2 regions of the Phyllobacterium sp. SB3 genome follow, and region 2 is predicted to be linked to the other one. Evidence: riboswitches for the same ligand, from Rfam matches in the RefSeq annotation. Region 2 holds a riboswitch; the other holds the start of a gene.
The links. A riboswitch is a leader RNA that binds a small molecule or an ion and turns the genes downstream of it on or off. The one in region 2 is predicted to bind cobalamin.

Region 1: it holds a riboswitch for cobalamin, as region 2 does, so the genes downstream of both, fdhA (formaldehyde dehydrogenase, glutathione-independent) here and ABKW30_RS14180 (CbtB domain-containing protein) in region 2, are expected to answer to the same signal.

The regions. Positions count from the first base shown of each region.
Region 1 is NZ_JBDYKI010000001.1:712,611-720,536, reverse strand. Features, by position in the region: gene entS (enterobactin transporter EntS) at 1-1,218, shown strand, start outside; gene ABKW30_RS03575 (Fe(3+)-siderophore ABC transporter permease) at 1,215-2,216, shown strand; gene fepG (iron-enterobactin ABC transporter permease) at 2,213-3,250, shown strand; partial or broken gene fdhA (formaldehyde dehydrogenase, glutathione-independent) at 3,300-4,494, opposite strand; cobalamin riboswitch at 4,768-4,971, opposite strand; gene ABKW30_RS03560 (dihydrofolate reductase family protein) at 5,173-5,787, shown strand; gene ABKW30_RS03555 (PepSY domain-containing protein) at 5,901-6,233, shown strand; gene ABKW30_RS03550 (hypothetical protein) at 6,408-6,653, opposite strand; gene ABKW30_RS03545 (transglutaminase-like cysteine peptidase) at 6,810-7,325, shown strand; partial or broken gene ABKW30_RS03540 (ATP-binding protein) at 7,368-7,926, opposite strand, start outside.
Region 2 is NZ_JBDYKI010000003.1:622,384-630,309, reverse strand. Features, by position in the region: gene cobN (cobaltochelatase subunit CobN) at 1-2,393, opposite strand, end outside; gene cobW (cobalamin biosynthesis protein CobW) at 2,405-3,457, opposite strand; gene cobU (bifunctional adenosylcobinamide kinase/adenosylcobinamide-phosphate guanylyltransferase) at 3,462-3,986, opposite strand; gene ABKW30_RS14185 (CbtA family protein) at 3,986-4,711, opposite strand; gene ABKW30_RS14180 (CbtB domain-containing protein) at 4,838-5,017, opposite strand; cobalamin riboswitch at 5,066-5,301, opposite strand; gene ABKW30_RS14175 (cobyric acid synthase) at 5,359-6,819, opposite strand; gene ABKW30_RS14170 (isobutyryl-CoA dehydrogenase) at 6,940-7,926, shown strand, end outside.

The DNA of each region.
Region 1 (7,926 bases), on a different contig from region 2:
TTTGCCGCACGCATGATGTCAGTTATCGCGCTTGGCATTCTCACCGTTGCGGTACCGGTTCAAATCCATCAATTGACAGGTTCTGCCCTACAGGTTGGCATTGTGATCGCTCTGGATGGCGTCGGGATGTTTGTCGGCCTCATGGCCGGCGGCGTACTTGCCGACCATCATGACAGGCGGCGTCTCATTCTTCTGGCGCGTGGTCTTTGTGGTGTCGGTTTTCTGGTACTCGCACTTAACGGCTTTCTCAGCAGCCCATCTCTGGTTGCGCTTTATCTTGTCTCGCTCTGGGATGGCTTTTTCGGTGCCATTGGAATGACTGCTTTGATGGCCGCTATTCCAACGCTTGTAGGCCGTGAAAATCTGCCCGCGGCCGGTGCACTTTCCATGATTACAGTCCGCTTCGGTGCCATTCTTGCACCGCTCATCGGCGGCCTGATCATCGCATCTGCCGATGTCAGCTGGAACTATCTCATTGCAGGCATCGGAACGCTTGGCACGCTGGTCCCGCTCTTCCGCCTGCCGTCATTGCTACCGGGTGAACGCGGCGATGAACATCCGCTTCGCGCCATGATGGATGGTTTTGCGTTCCTGCTGCAAAACAAGGTCGTCGGCGCAGTTATTGCGGTTGGAACCCTGCAATCGGCGCTCAGCGCCATCCGCGTCATGTTCCCCTCCATTGCCGACAGTTTCACCGCCGGACCCGTTGGCATCGGCCTCATGTACTCGGCTGTACCGCTCGGGGCAATGATTGGTGCCTTTACCAGCGGCTGGGTCGGGCGGTTTCCACTGCCGGGACAACTCCTGCTTGGCTGCGTCTGCGGCGCTTCCGCTTTGCTGGCAACTATTGGATTGGTCAGCCACCTTGTGCCAGCGCTTATCATCCTTGCCGTGTTCGGTTATCTCGGCTCTATCGCATCGCTGATGCAATATACTCTGGTGCAAACCAATACGCCGGATCACCTCCTTGGTCGTGTCAATAGCCTTTGGGCGGCGCAAGATGTCGTCGGTGATCCGGGCGGCTCCATCGTCATGGGCAGCCTGTCACGCGCATTCGCACCGATGGCATCGGTGTTCTGGTTTGGCACGGGTGTCTTTCTCATTGGCGCTGTCATGAGTTTCGGTTTCAGCAGTTTGCGCAATCTTTCGAAAGGCGTGGCTGAAGAAGATAGCGAACCACTCGATCAAACATTGGCTGCCGATAGCGCTACGCAATGAAAGCAGGTCGCCTGATATGGCTCGGCATCGGACTGATTGCTCTTGCGTTGCTTTTCGTCGTCAGTCTCGGTATCGGTGCCAAGCCCCTGCCATTGCAGGTGGTCATCGATAGCCTTCTTGGCCGCGTTGACGGGCCTGACAGCACAATCATCCTGCAATCGCGCCTGCCGCGTGCATTAATCGGGCTTTTTGGGGGTGCGGCGCTCGGAATTTCCGGCGCATTGATGCAGACGCTGACACGCAATCCATTAGCCGATCCGGGGATTGTAGGCATCAATGCTGGAGCGGGCCTTGCGGTGACGCTTGGCTTCGCTTTTGCCGGGATCAGCCAACCCCATGTCTTGTTTGCCTACAGTTTTGCCGGGGCCTTGGCGACAGCCATGCTTGTCCATTTGATCAGTATCAAGGGAGTGGCCAAACCCGATCCGGTGCGTTTCATTCTTGCAGGGCTGGCAGTTGGCGCAATGATGAGCGGAATATCGTCCGGAATAGCTCTTTTGCAGCCGGCCGTGTTCAATCGCATGCGCTTCTGGATGGCCGGTTCGCTCGACGTGGGCGATTTGACGCTCGTTCTTGCCGCCATACCGCTGATTTGCATCGGATGCATCGCCGCGCTTGTCCTCGCCCGTCCGCTCAATGCTTTGGAAATGGGTGACGACATGGCCGCGTCTCTCGGAACCAATCCCTTGAAGACCCAGACTGCAACACTCCTGACCGTAGCGCTTTTGTCCGGCACAGTGACCGCAGTTGCTGGCCCAATCGGTTTCGTCGGGTTGATGATTCCCTATATCGCGCGCTGGGCTGTAGGCCCCGATCTACGCTGGATGCTGCCGTTTTCGTTCCTCTATGCCCCAATTCTTCTCCTATGTTCCGACATCGCAGGACGCCTGATCGTAGCTGGAGAACTGCGTGTTTCCATAGTCACAGCCTTCATAGGTGCGCCTGTTCTTATCCTGTTGGCACGTGGAAACAGCACCGCACGGACAGCACTGCAGTGACGTCGTTGAACCGAACCATCCTTCTTGGCAACATAGACGGACGCATCAATCTGCGCTTGCAATTGCGGCACGTCATCGTTTCGGTTCTGCTTGCCGTCATGGCACTGATTCTCGCCGTTTTTGTACTTGGGCTTGGAACGTTACCTCTCTCTTTTGCCGACACCCTTTCCGCTCTAAGCGGTCGCGCCAATCCACGTACCGCCATGATCGTGCTGGACTGGCGCCTGCCGCGCATCACCATGGCGCTGATCCTTGGGGCGGCGCTAGGGATGAGCGGTGCGATATTTCAATCGCTCATCCGCAATCCGCTCGGCAGCCCGGATATCATCGGCTTTAACACCGGTGCCTATACGGGTGTTCTTATCACTATTGTCCTGTTTCACGGCGATCACGTGATGATTACGTTGGGCGCTCTTGGCGGTGGACTTTTAACGGCGGTGATCGTCTATCTGCTCAGTTGGCGGCAAGGCATTCAGGGCTTCCGGCTCATCATGATCGGTATCGCTGTCAGCGCGATGCTGACTGCATTCAATATGTGGCTGATGATAACCGGCAGTCTTGAAACAGTCATGAGCGCGGCCCTCTGGGGTGCCGGTTCATTGAATGGCATGACCTGGGCCCGCGCTATACCTTCTGCGATCGCTTGCACGCTTGGCATGTGCTTGTGTCTTGGTCTGGCACGCCGTGTGCGAATGATGGAGATGGGGGACGATATGGCCGGGGCTCTCGGCCTGTCTGTGGGTTCAACGCGTCTTTGGCTGATGATAGTGGGCGTAATGTTGGTTGCGGCTGCAACTGCTGCTACAGGCCCAGTGGTCTTCATCGCCCTTGCTGCCCCGCAGATTGCGCAGCGCCTTTGCCGGACGCGATCCATGACGCTTGCTGCTTCAGCCTGTACTGGCGCCGTACTTTTGCTTGGAGCCGATGCTGTTGCGCAGCACCTGTTCAGTCCATTCAGCCTGCCCGTCGGAATTGTCACCGTCAGCATAGGCGGGCTTTACATGCTCTGGCTGCTGGTCCGTGATGCGTCATAAAAAAAGCCCGCTCCAATCGGAGCGGGCCACGACATGAGCTTGGGAGGCTCTATGCTGCCTGACCGAGAGCGCCGTGCGGGTCGAGCACGAATTTCTGTGCTGCGCCCTTATCGAAGCTTTCATAGCCCTGTTCTGCTTCTTCCAGCGAGATGATCTTCGCATTGACGATATCGGCAATGGGCAGGCGGTCATAAAGGATAGCCTGCATAAGCTGGCGATTATATTTCAACACCGGGGTCTGGCCTGTGTGAAAGGATTGCGCCTTCGCCCAACCAAGGCCGAAACGCAGTGAGAGATTGCCATGCTTGGCGGCACTGTCCACCGCGCCCGGGTCTTCTGTCACATAAAGCCCCGGAATGCCGATGGAACCTGCCGCGCGCGTGATCTCCATCATCTGATTGAGTACCACCGCAGGCTGCTCGCCGCCACCATGTCCACGAGCCTCAAAGCCCACGGCATCAATGGCGCTGTCCACCTCGTTGCTGCCAGTCACCTGCGCAATCATATCACCGAGGCGATCACTGGCTGAAAGGTCTATTGGCTCAAAACCGACTTTGGCCGCATGAGCCAGTCGTTCCTTGTTGAAATCGCCAATCATGACGACCGCAGCGCCTAGAATGCGCGCCGAAGCGGCTGCGGCCAGACCAACTGGCCCTGCACCCGCGACATAAACCACCGAACCGACACCCACCCCGGCTTTCACAGCCCCATGGAAGCCTGTCGGCAGAATATCCGAAAGCATGGTGAGATCACGCATCTTTGCCATGGCACGGTCACGGTCAGGAATCTTCAGAAGGTTGAAATCCGCGTAAGGCACAGTGACATAGCGAGCCTGCCCGCCAATCCATCCACCCATATCGACATAGCCATAGGCACCACCCGCACGCGCCGGATTGACTGTAAGGCAGACACCCACCCGTGTCCTGCGATTTGCAAGTGCGGCAGCGGCCGCAGGCGACATTGAACGGAACCGAAACAATATCGCCGACGCACAGCATCTCGACGTCGCTTCCCTTTTCGATGATTTCGCCAGTGATCTCATGGCCAAGCACCAGGCCGGGCTCCGCCGTGGTGCGGCCACGAACCATATGCTGGTCGGAGCCGCAAATATTGGTCGATAGCACCTTGAGGATAACAGCATGGCCAATTGCGCGTCCGTCCGGCGCCTCCAGTCTTGGATCGGCAATGTCCTGCACCTCTACCCTGCCGGGGCCGACATAGACCACGCCTCTGTTCTTGCTCATTACGGTATCCTCCCTTGGATTGTACTTGCACGATGGACTTAAGTGGAAATCAGGACAGACCGTCCCGTCTGTGGTTCGAACTCAGATCCTGTCGTGACGTCTATAGCGCTCCTCGCCGTCACGACTTCGAATGTGTTGCGAAGATCGCGCGAACGCGACCTTCGCAGGCCCGACCTTTCTGGGTGGAAAACTTAAAGAGAGTAGCACTGCGTTTGATAGGCCAGGAGGGGCTTCGCAAGGCTATTATCCCTTTGATTGCCCACCGCAATCAGTCGAGTCATCTCAGCTCATGGCTGGTTTCCGGGCTTCGAAGCTGTCCTACTCGACTCTTCCGGCACCTTCCCGGCCTCAAGAGGCCAGTGGTGATCCGCCGGAAATTACGCTTCGCTACCGTTGCGGGGGCAGCGCTGGACTTAAGACCAGCTTCCCAATTATCAGCCCCGTCACCGAAGCAGCACCGTGAGTATGATGATTTAAGCATCAATTGACACAAAGAAGTGCGTGGATTGCGACCTTCCGACAGCACAGGCGCGACAGTGTGATATCTCCGAACACAACCGGTTTCCGGGTATGTGGGAGGCCTGATCACTTTCAGTCCAGAAAAAATCGAGGGTGGTGTCGGCAAGGTCGAGGCTCGTTCGTCCTAGTTGCATACTAACCAAACAGAGGAACTTCGGAATGCGAAAGATCATTGCAACAACCTTCCTTTCCCTTGACGGCATTATGCAAGCGCCGGGTGGCCCTCAGGAGGACACGGATGGCGGCTTTAAATATGGCGGCTGGACATTTCACTACTGGGACGAAGTGATGGGAGAGGTCATGAGCAAAGGCATGAGTACGCCTTTCGATCTTCTGCTCGGTCGTAGAACCTACGATATATTTGCAGATCACTGGCCTCGTGCTGAGAAGGGCGACCCGATTGCTGACAAGTTCAACGCAGCCACCAAATATGTTGCGACCTCTTCACCGAACACGGTGAACTGGGAGAATACCGTGACCTTAGGTGCAGATGTTCCCGGGGCAGTGCGCAAACTCAGCCAGTCCGATGGCCCGGATTTGCTCATTCAAGGCAGCAGCCAACTCATCCATGTCTTGCTTGCCAATAATCTCATCGATGAACTCAACCTGTGGGTTTTCCCGCTTGTACTTGGCAAGGGCAAAGCCTTCTTTAGCGGAGATGCGAAACCCGGCGCACTTACTCTCGTCAATTCAAGAGCCTCCACGACGGGCGTAGTGATGAATACCTATCACAAGGCTGGAGAAATCAAGACAGGTTCGTTCGCGCTGGAATAGCCAGCTTCTGGCGAAGGCTGGAATGCGAAACATCATGAAGGGAACGCTATCGCCTACGATGCGTTCTCTTCAACATGGCCGGGGAATTGATTGCTACTCGGAAGGAGAAAGCCATGTTGAAGAAGTTTATTATTATCGGTGCCGCATCTCTTATGGCACTCACCGCAGTGCCACAGAGTTTCGCTCAAACCATTCAGTTAGGCCCCAATGGCGTGCGTCTGGTCGAACCGGAACGTATGGATCGCCGTGATCGCAGAGAACGGGATCGCCGCGATGAGATCAGCGAGCGCCAAGCGGTGCGCATAGCGAAAAGTGAAGGCGTACGAACGGTCGATGATGTCAGAAAAACACGTTCCCGTTATGTAATCGAAGGCTTGGATCGGCGTGGTAATGACATAGAAGTCAGCATTGATCGCCGCAATGGAGATGTCATATCCGTTAATTGACACCTCACTGAAAGCGCATTGACAGACAAAGGGTCAACGGGCCCTTTGTCTGGGTGCCGCATGGCCTGCCCTATTTGGTTAACGATCATGCGGAGCTGAAACACCAATACGAAGTGAAGCTGCCCCCTGATGCGTATCAATGATTAATCCTTACGATTTAGCTCTTTGGCAAAGTTATTTGGGTTCAATATTGCTTGCATTGTAGCCGATCAAAATCTCCATTTCAAAAAGTCCTAACAATATCAATTTGTTGAGCAACCTGTCGTTGCAAACAATCAATCCAAAAACCATTCCAATAGTGGTTGGAGAAGCAATTTGGGAACCTTGGGATTGCATCATCCTATTGTGGGAATGCGAAAGCTCAAATTTTAACCATATATTAACAATGGCAGGACCGTGGCGCCATTGTGATTGACTCATGGTCCACTCCGACATTAACGTTTTGTTAACGATCGGTAGTCGGGTTTGGAGTAAAGAATGTTCGCAGCACTCAAAAAAATGAAATCCTTGGGCTTTGCCCTCGCGTTTTTCGCTGCTGCATTCTGCACAAATCCCGCATCTGCCGCTGAGCCTTTCATGCAAACTGGCGGCATGACATCGCAGCCTATCGGCCATTACGAGTTCTGCAAAAGACTTCCTGCGGAATGCAGCGTAAAAAGCCGCAATGTGATGCCCGAAACGATGAATCATGATTTTTGGCAGCTCATCGTCAGCGTTAACAGCAGTGACAATCAGAAAATCAAGCCGTTGACCGACATGGAAATCTACGGCGTGGAGGAATATTGGGCCTATCCGGATGCTGTCGGCGATTGCGAGGATTACGTCCTTTTGAAGCGTCGCGACCTGATGGAAGCCGGAATTTCACCAGCCAATCTGTTGATAACAGTCGTCCGTAAGCCCGACGGTGAAGGCCATGCTGTCCTGACTGTACGTACCGACCGGGGTGACTTTATCCTCGACAATCTTGTCGATGGCGTAAAGAACTGGTCGGAGACGGATTACACCTATCTCAAGCGCCAAGCTTCCAACAATACGGGCCGCTGGGTCAGCATCGAAGCACCAAGCAACATCCTTGTTGGCTCGGTTCAGTAGACCTGATCAACGACTGTGCCGGATCAAGAGGTCCGGCATTTTCTATTGTACTGCCTGATTCATGGTATCCGCACCCATCCGATATGAGATCGCTTCGGCGAGATGAATGCGTCCAACTGTTTCCTGCCCTTCGAGATCAGCCAGAGTTCGCGCTACTTTCAGCACTCGGTGGTACGCTCTTGCAGAAAACCGCATCTGCTCGCTCGCCTGGTGAAGCAGGACCACGCCTGCTTTATCCGGCTGAGCGATTTTCTCAATGATTGCGACAGAGCATTGAGCGTTGGTTGTCATTGCCGAAACACCGAGTTGCTCGAAACGCTGCTTCTGGATTACCCGGGCCTTGGCAACACGTTGTGCAACGGTTGCACTGCTTTCCGATGCAGAGGGCTTGATAAGGTCAGCGGCGCTCACGGAGGGCACGTCAATCCTGATATCGATACGGTCCAACAACGGACCTGAAATTCGCGCCTGATAGTCCTCGCGGCATCGCGGCCCCCTTGCGCAACGACGGCCGGGCTCGCCTGCCATCCCACACTTGCAAGGGTTCATAGCAGCGACAAGCTGAATTTGAGCTGGATAGGAAATACGATGATTGGCACGG
Region 2 (7,926 bases):
GTAGCAATCCAGTTCTCAGGACATTCTGTTTCGCCTGCGACGAGCTTTGCAGCAAGTATCTCGATACGTTCCACCGCGTCGCCAGCAATGCGCCAAGGTTCGTCGGAAACAGTCTCAAGGATTTCCGGACGCAAGCCATTCCATGGCACGGCCATTTCACAATCAAGTGGATCAAAGCCATCAAGCTCAAGATCATTCGCAATGGCGCGCTGCAGGCTTTGGTCAGATCCATGCCCTGAGCCACGCGGCACACGTGCCAACGCCACGACCAGGTCAGTCAGTAACCGCCCCGATGGGGACTGGCCGAAAATATGCAATCCGTCACGAATCTGCATTTCCTTCAGATCGCAAAGGTAGGCATCAAGTTTTTGCAAAGCGAGGTCATCCGTATCGTGATCGTGGATACCTGCATCGCTATCGAGACCTATGTCACGGACCAGATCAAGTATTTGCACCTTGAGGCGAACCAAGCGGCGTGGGTCAACGCCCGATGCTTCGTAATATTCATCAACCAGCGCTTCGAGGTCCTTCAATGGGCCGTAGCTTTCGGCGCGCGTCAGTGGCGGCGTCAGGTGATCAATTATAACAGCCGATGAGCGGCGCTTTGCCTGTGTGCCCTCGCCCGGATCATTGACAATAAAAGGATAGATATGAGGAATCGGCCCCAGTACGGCTTCAGGATAGCACACCTCTGACAGGGCAAGAGATTTACCGGGCAGCCATTCGAGGTTTCCATGTTTTCCCACATGAATAATGGCATACGCTCCATAAACATTTCGCAAGAAGGCGTAGAACGCGAAATATCCGTGGGGCGGTACAAGATCAGGCGAATGATACGTCTCTTTAGGATCAATGTTATAGCCGCGAGCGGGTTGAATACCGACAAGTGTTTCGCCAAACCTAGCCAACGGCAATGCAAAAGCGTTATCACCTTCCATGAAATACGGATCAGCTTCGGGTAACCCCCAGCGTTCCATTACCGCCGACTGAATCGACTGCGGAAGTTTTTCAAAGAAGTCTTTGTAATGACTCAGGGAAATTGTTTCGCGCACTTCGCGACCATCATCAGCAGCATTGGTTGGCCCCGCCATCAGATAATTGATCAGGGTGCCGCCATCGGCAGGAACATCTGCAACCGAGTAACCCTGCTCCCGCAATCTTTGGAGTATTTGCCATGTGGCAGCTGGCGTATCCAAACCGACACCGTTACCAAGCCGGCCATCGCGATTTGGATAGTTAGCCATGATCAAAGCAATCAAGCGTTTCTCGGGATTCGCGCAGCGAAGTCGCGCCCAATTTGCGGCCAACGCCGCAACGAACTCAACCCGGTCGGCTAACGGTTCATGCGTAACGATATTCGCCTGAACCGCTTCATCGTAATGACGCGCTGATTTGAATGACACTGCCCGGGACAACACGCGGCCATCGATTTCCGGCAGCGCTACATTCATTGCGAGATCGCGTGCTGAAAGACCCTGATCGGAACTGCGCCACTGATCGACGCTTGATCCGGAAAAGACAACCTGAAGGACCATTGCTCCATCGTGCTCAAGGACAGTAGCCTTGCGGGATGCACCTGGCACTGAAACTGCAAATCCGGTTGCATTCAAGACAACTGCAGGCGCGGCTTCGCTAAAAATATTTGTCAGTGTCGCGACTGAAACTGGATCTTTCAGACTGGAGACAAAAACAGGTAAAGGATTAAGACCCTTCGCCTTCAGCGCATCGATTAGTGCTTCTACCGGCTGCATTTGCCCGCTTTGAACTAAAGCTCTGTAAAAGCAGATAGCAACAATCGGTGCATCCACCGCCCATCTGGATCGCAATTCATTCAAAGAAGGAGCAGAGCTTCCCGGCCACCAAAGACCGGACTTCAGTAATGGAGCAGCGTCTTGCGGTTTATCTCCGCCGCTAATCATTGCCGCGCAATAGTCAAGAAAGCGTTGAGCGTTTTGTGCCCCCCCTTCCAGCAAATAATGCCAGAGGGCGTCACGGTCTTGACGCGAGATGGTAGAAAATCGATCAAGGCCGGGATCAGGTTTGTCATCGCCAGGCAGCACTGCCAGCCGAACTTTATGATTGACTGCACAGGCGTGGAGAGCCTCGAGCCCATAGGGCCAGTAGCTCTCGCCACCGATGATCCTGACAACTATGAGCTTGGAGTGCTGCGCTGTCCGCTCAACATAGGCGTCAACCGACATGGGATGAGCAAGAGCCATCATATTAGCCAGACGCAACGACATGCCATTTGTAGCTCGCCGTTGAGCCATACCCAAACTTGCAAGCTCGGTGTCCGCAGCAGAAAGAAACAACACATCTCCTGGCGTCTGGCCGAGGTCGATAGCCTCAGTACCTTCAGCGATCGTGCCTTTTTGGGCAAGCAGGAGATGCATTCAATTTCCGATCAGGCAGCAGCAGCATTAACAGCAGATGTAATTGCTGTAGAATCTATATCATGCAGACCAATCACAACCAGCCGTGTCTGGCGTTCTTCACCCGGATTCCAGCTTCGGTCAAAATAGTGCTCGATGCGCGAGCCGACAGCTTGAACTACAAGTCGCATTGGTTTTCCGGGTACATCGACAAAACCTTTGAGCCGCAGGATGTCATGATCAACGATCACACGCTTCAGCTTCTCGACAAACGATTTTGGCTCGGTGATAGGACCCAGACCAACGACAAAGCTCTCAAACTCGTCGTGATCATGCTCTTCACCTGCCTCATGCTCCATCTCATGATGAGATTTCCGGTTGGCAATATCTTCCTCGGTTCCGATACCGAGGCCAAGCAAAAGTTCATTGCTGAGTTTACCAAAACTTGCCGAAACCATGTTGAGCGAGCGTGACGAGCGACTTTGCACATCACTTTTAACGCCAGCAAGCTGTGCATCGTCAATAAGGTCGGTTTTATTCAGAACGACGAGATCGGCAGCGCGTATTTGGTCCTCGAACAATTCCTCAAGCGGGCTTTCGTGATCAAGCGACTCATCCTGCTCGCGCTGAGCGTCGACCTTGTCATGATCATCAGCAAAACGGCCTTCCGAAACAGCAGCAGCATCAATAACTGTCACCACACCGTCGACGGTAACCTGTGTCTTGATTTCCGGCCAGTTGAACGCTGCGACAAGTGGCTGAGGTAACGCAAGACCGGACGTCTCGATGACAATGTGGTCGAAGCGTTCAGGCCGGTCCAGAAGCTTGGTCATGGTCGGGATAAAATCATCGGCCACCGTGCAGCAGATGCATCCATTGTTCAGTTCGATCATATCTTCATCGCGGCAGGCTTCGATACCACAGCCTTTGAGCAGATTGCCATCGACGCCAAGATCACCAAATTCGTTGATGATCAGCGCAATGCGCTTTCCATTGGCATTTTCGAGCAGGTTGCGGATCATCGTCGTCTTGCCCGAACCGAGAAAGCCAGTGATGACTGTTGCCGGAATCTTGTGACCCTGCATTTTGTTATCCCTTCATTTTGAGTGGCAGTCCTGCTGCCACGAAATAGACTGTTGCCGCAGCAGTTGCCACGGCTTGATGCAACCGGCCTGCATGATCGCGAAATTCACGCGCCATGCGATTTTCCGGTACAATTCCGAGTCCGACTTCGTTGGAAACCAATATTACGGCTCCGGAAAGATTACTCAGCATATTTGTGAGGCGCGCCACTTCGATATCAATGTCCCGTTCGGCAATCATCAGATTGGTCAGCCATAATGTCAGGCAGTCAACGAGAACCGCTTTTTCACTGCCTGCCAAACTCTTCAACTTCGCCGCCAGATCTATTGGCTCTTCAACTGTTACCCATTGAGATCCCCGCCGCGCCTTGTGATGTGCGATACGCGTCGACATTTCATCATCCCATGCCCTGCCTGTGGCAAGATAGATCGCATCCAGTTTGGACGCTTCTACCAAGCCTTCCGCAAAGGAGGATTTACCGGAACGCGCGCCTCCAAGAATAAAGGTGACTCCGCGTTCCAGCACATGCATCAGGCGTCAAGCTCCGATGAGGCATAATTCTGGATTGCCCAACCCAGCGCAGTTCCGAGCACAACCCAGAAGAAGAGATTGGTTGTGAGGGTTGAAACTGCAAATTCCGAAGCAAGTGTTGGAGGAACAGCCGAAGTCAAATCTCCAGCCTCTGGCGCACCATAAACATGTGGAGCGACGATCAGCACAACACCCAGGATTCTTGCCCATACTTGCTCGCGAAGAACGATCAAGTAAACACCGCTGGCCGTTAGAACCACCGTTATCAACCACCATGCTTGGCGTGTGGCCAAATCTGCTGCCGGCATCGCTGGCAATTCCGGTGCGAGGCTAAATGCTGGTGCGAAATTGAAGATGAAAAAACCGGCAAGCCCCCAATAGATGCCGTTTTGTAGTGTGATGCGACGGCCAAGAAAAAGTGCTGCTGCACCGGTAATCAACGCAAACCCTGCTCCAGCAACGAGGTTAATCAGCAATGTGTTACCAAAACGGCCAAATGGCAGTTCAGGGCCTGCTTCTTCCTCGTGCTCGTGCGCTGCTACCGCTGCTGGAGCGCTTTCTGTGGTAGCGGCTGGAGCATCATGAGAATGACCTTCCCCGCCAGCATTTTCATACTCCTCAGCATGCAGAATAAGCGGCACATTTTTTACATACATTGCCGGTGTCAAAAGAATACCTGCAAACAGACCGGCTACAATCGTAGCCAAAAGATACTTTACCAACATGGATTAGCTCCCCCAATCTCTAAAAGCGAGACGCCGGGCACCTGAACAGGCCCCGGACCAAACAAACTACAATTTTTCAATGCATAAGACCCTTTAGCTGATTCAATCACTCAGCTAATTGAAGACTCAGTGGCAGGGAAATCCATATGAATGGCGGGTGTCGTGCGCAGTGTCGTGCAGCGTTTCGGAATGCGAAAGACCAACGCCATAAATAATGAATACGCCGAGCAGCAATGAAACCACAGCAGTCGTCAAACGGGATGCGAGCGGGAGAGAAATCGTATTTGAAGTACGAGTGGTAGCCATAACAACCTCCGTGCAGGGCCAGAAGGGACAATCCCCTTCGGTTTTGGGCACTATTACCCTATGACTGGCAGGTCTCCTGGCTCGCGGATCGCCAGATAAATGCCGCCTTCCCGGTTTCCCAGTGACCGCCTTCGGCTTTCGCCTCCAGCATTGGCATTCATCCTAACCGCTCTACAGTCGCGGGGTCGGCTGCGGTAGGATCGCCCTGATGGGTACGACCGTCGCATTCCCTTTTGATCCCTTAGCCTTTGGCCAATTCGGGAACCAATCATCTACTCAACGTTATTCACCAAGCGCCAGAAAAGTCAAACGAATCTGCGACACCTTCAACGCTGGCCACGTCAGCGCGCATGTTTAAGTGCAAACAGTGCCTCAATGTCCAGAACAGACTCCAGCTGCGCTGCAATGGCATCAAGCGCCGCATCTACCCCCGCATGATAATTGACCGTACTGGCAGAGATTCCCATGGACTGCAAAAATGCGGCCCGGAACCCGTCGGTGTTGAACAGACCGTGCATGTAAGTGCCAAAAACTTTGCCGTCAGCGGATATTGCACCATCGGCTACGCCATTAATATTCACCGCCGGACGAATGCAATCCGGGCCATCTGTCCGGCCAAGATGAATCTCATAACCATTCAAAGGCAAATCGAACTGCAACGAATGTGCTTGGACATTACGTACGGTCTTTTCCGGCTCCATTATCGTATCGATATCGAGATAACCCAAGCCTTCGATTCTTCTAACATTTCCTTCGATTCCTTGAGGGTCAGAGACGGTTTTGCCAAGCATCTGGTATCCCCCGCAGATACCGACAATATGGCCGCCACGACGCCTGTGCAGATCAAGATCACGATCCCAGCCATTTTCGCGAAACCGCTGCAAATCTCCAATCGTTGATTTGGAGCCGGGAATGATGACCAGCCCTGCGTCAGCAGGCAATTTTTCACCGCTTTTGACCATGACAACATCAACCTGCGGCTCGGCCAAAAGCGGATCGAAATCGTCAAAATTCGCAATACGATCAAGTACAGGTATTGCAATTTTTAGTGCCCGCCCTTGTCCTTCAACCAGCCGGTCCAGTACGACTGAATCTTCCGCTGGAAGACGTGACGCATCCTTCAACCAAGGAACAACACCGAAGGATTGCCAGCCTGTAAATTGCGTAATGGCCTTCAAACCCTCATCGAACAACGACACGTCGCCTCGAAACTTGTTGATGAGAAAACCAGAGATCATACTGCGATCTTCCGGAGAGAGAATCGTGTGTGTGCCAACGATTGAAGCGATCACACCGCCTCGATCTATATCGCCTACAAGAACAACTGGCACATTTGCTTTAATCGCAAACCCCATATTGGCGATATCACCCGCCCGCAGATTGATCTCTGCAGGTGAACCGGCACCTTCTACGATGACTATATCAGCGTCAGCGCGCACAATATCCCATGACTCCATGACCGCATTGAGCAATTGGACTTTGAGTTTTTGATAGTCTCGACCCTTGGCTTCACCCCAGACTTTGCCTTGCACGATGATTTGGCTGCCTGTTTCTGATTGAGGTTTCAATAAAACAGGATTCATGTGAACAGACGACGGCACACCAGACGCTAGAGCCTGCAACCATTGAGCTCGGCCAATTTCACCGCCATCGTCACTAACGGCTGCATTATTTGACATATTTTGTGGCTTGAAAGGTACAACCCTCAAGTTGCGATTACGCGCCAACCGGCACAAACCCGCCACAAGAACGGATTTACCAACGTCAGAGCCTGTTCCTTGCAACATGATTGCGTGTGTCATGGCCTTTGAGTAGCGGATATGTCTTTCTCTTCCTAGCCCCGCTCAAGCCGTTGCGCGCTCGTGTGCATTCGATACAGTAATATATACAGATATTCGGGAGGAATTATAATGGATGCAGTCGTGGATACGGCGGCCAGCCAGTTTGAGCTCAATGAGGATCAACTGGCGATTCAGAGTATGGCGCGAGCCTTCGCGGCTGACCGTGTGGCACCGAAAGCATTGGCATGGGATCGCGACAAGCATTTTCCCGCTGATGTTATTCGCGAAACGGGCCCTCTTGGCATGGGTGGCATTTACGTTCGCGAAGATTTTGGCGGGTCGGGTTTAAAGCGGCTTGATGCTGTTCTGATATTTGAAGCGTTGTCGGCAGCCTGCCCGGCATTTTCCGCCTTCATATCCATCCACAATATGTCAACATGGATGATTGATCTATTTGGAACGGAAGCTCAACGCCAACAATTCGTACCAAAGATGACGACTATGGAATGGCTTGGCAGCTATTGCCTGACCGAGCCAAATTCGGGTTCGGATGCAGCAGCACTGAAAACAACGGCTGTCCTTGATGGCGACTATTATATTTTGAATGGTGCCAAGCAGTTTATATCAGGTGCAGGTGACAGCGATATTTATGTAACCATGGTGCGGACAGGAGAGTCCGGCCCTAAAGGTATCTCCGCGCTCATCATCCCCAAAGATGCCCCCGGCCTGTCGTTTGGGGCCAATGAATTCAAAATGGGTTGGAATGCCCAATCGACGCGTACCGTCATCTTCGATAATTGCCGCGTTCCGGTTGCAAATCGGCTTGGCGCTGAAGGCGATGGATTCAAAATTGCGATGGGTGGGCTTGATGGAGGTCGTCTGAACATTGCAGCGTGCTCTCTGGGAGGAGCCCAATCGGCGCTGGAAAAAGCAATTAACTACGCTTCGGAACGCAAGGCATTCGGCAAAACCATCAATCAGTTTCAGGCGTTACAATTCAAGCTTGCTGATATGGAAACCGACCTTTCCGCAGCACGTATGCTGTTATATACCGCTGCATCCAAGCTTGATGCCAAGGCTCATGACGCATCAAAATGGTCAGCAATGGCAAAGCGCTTTGTGACGGAC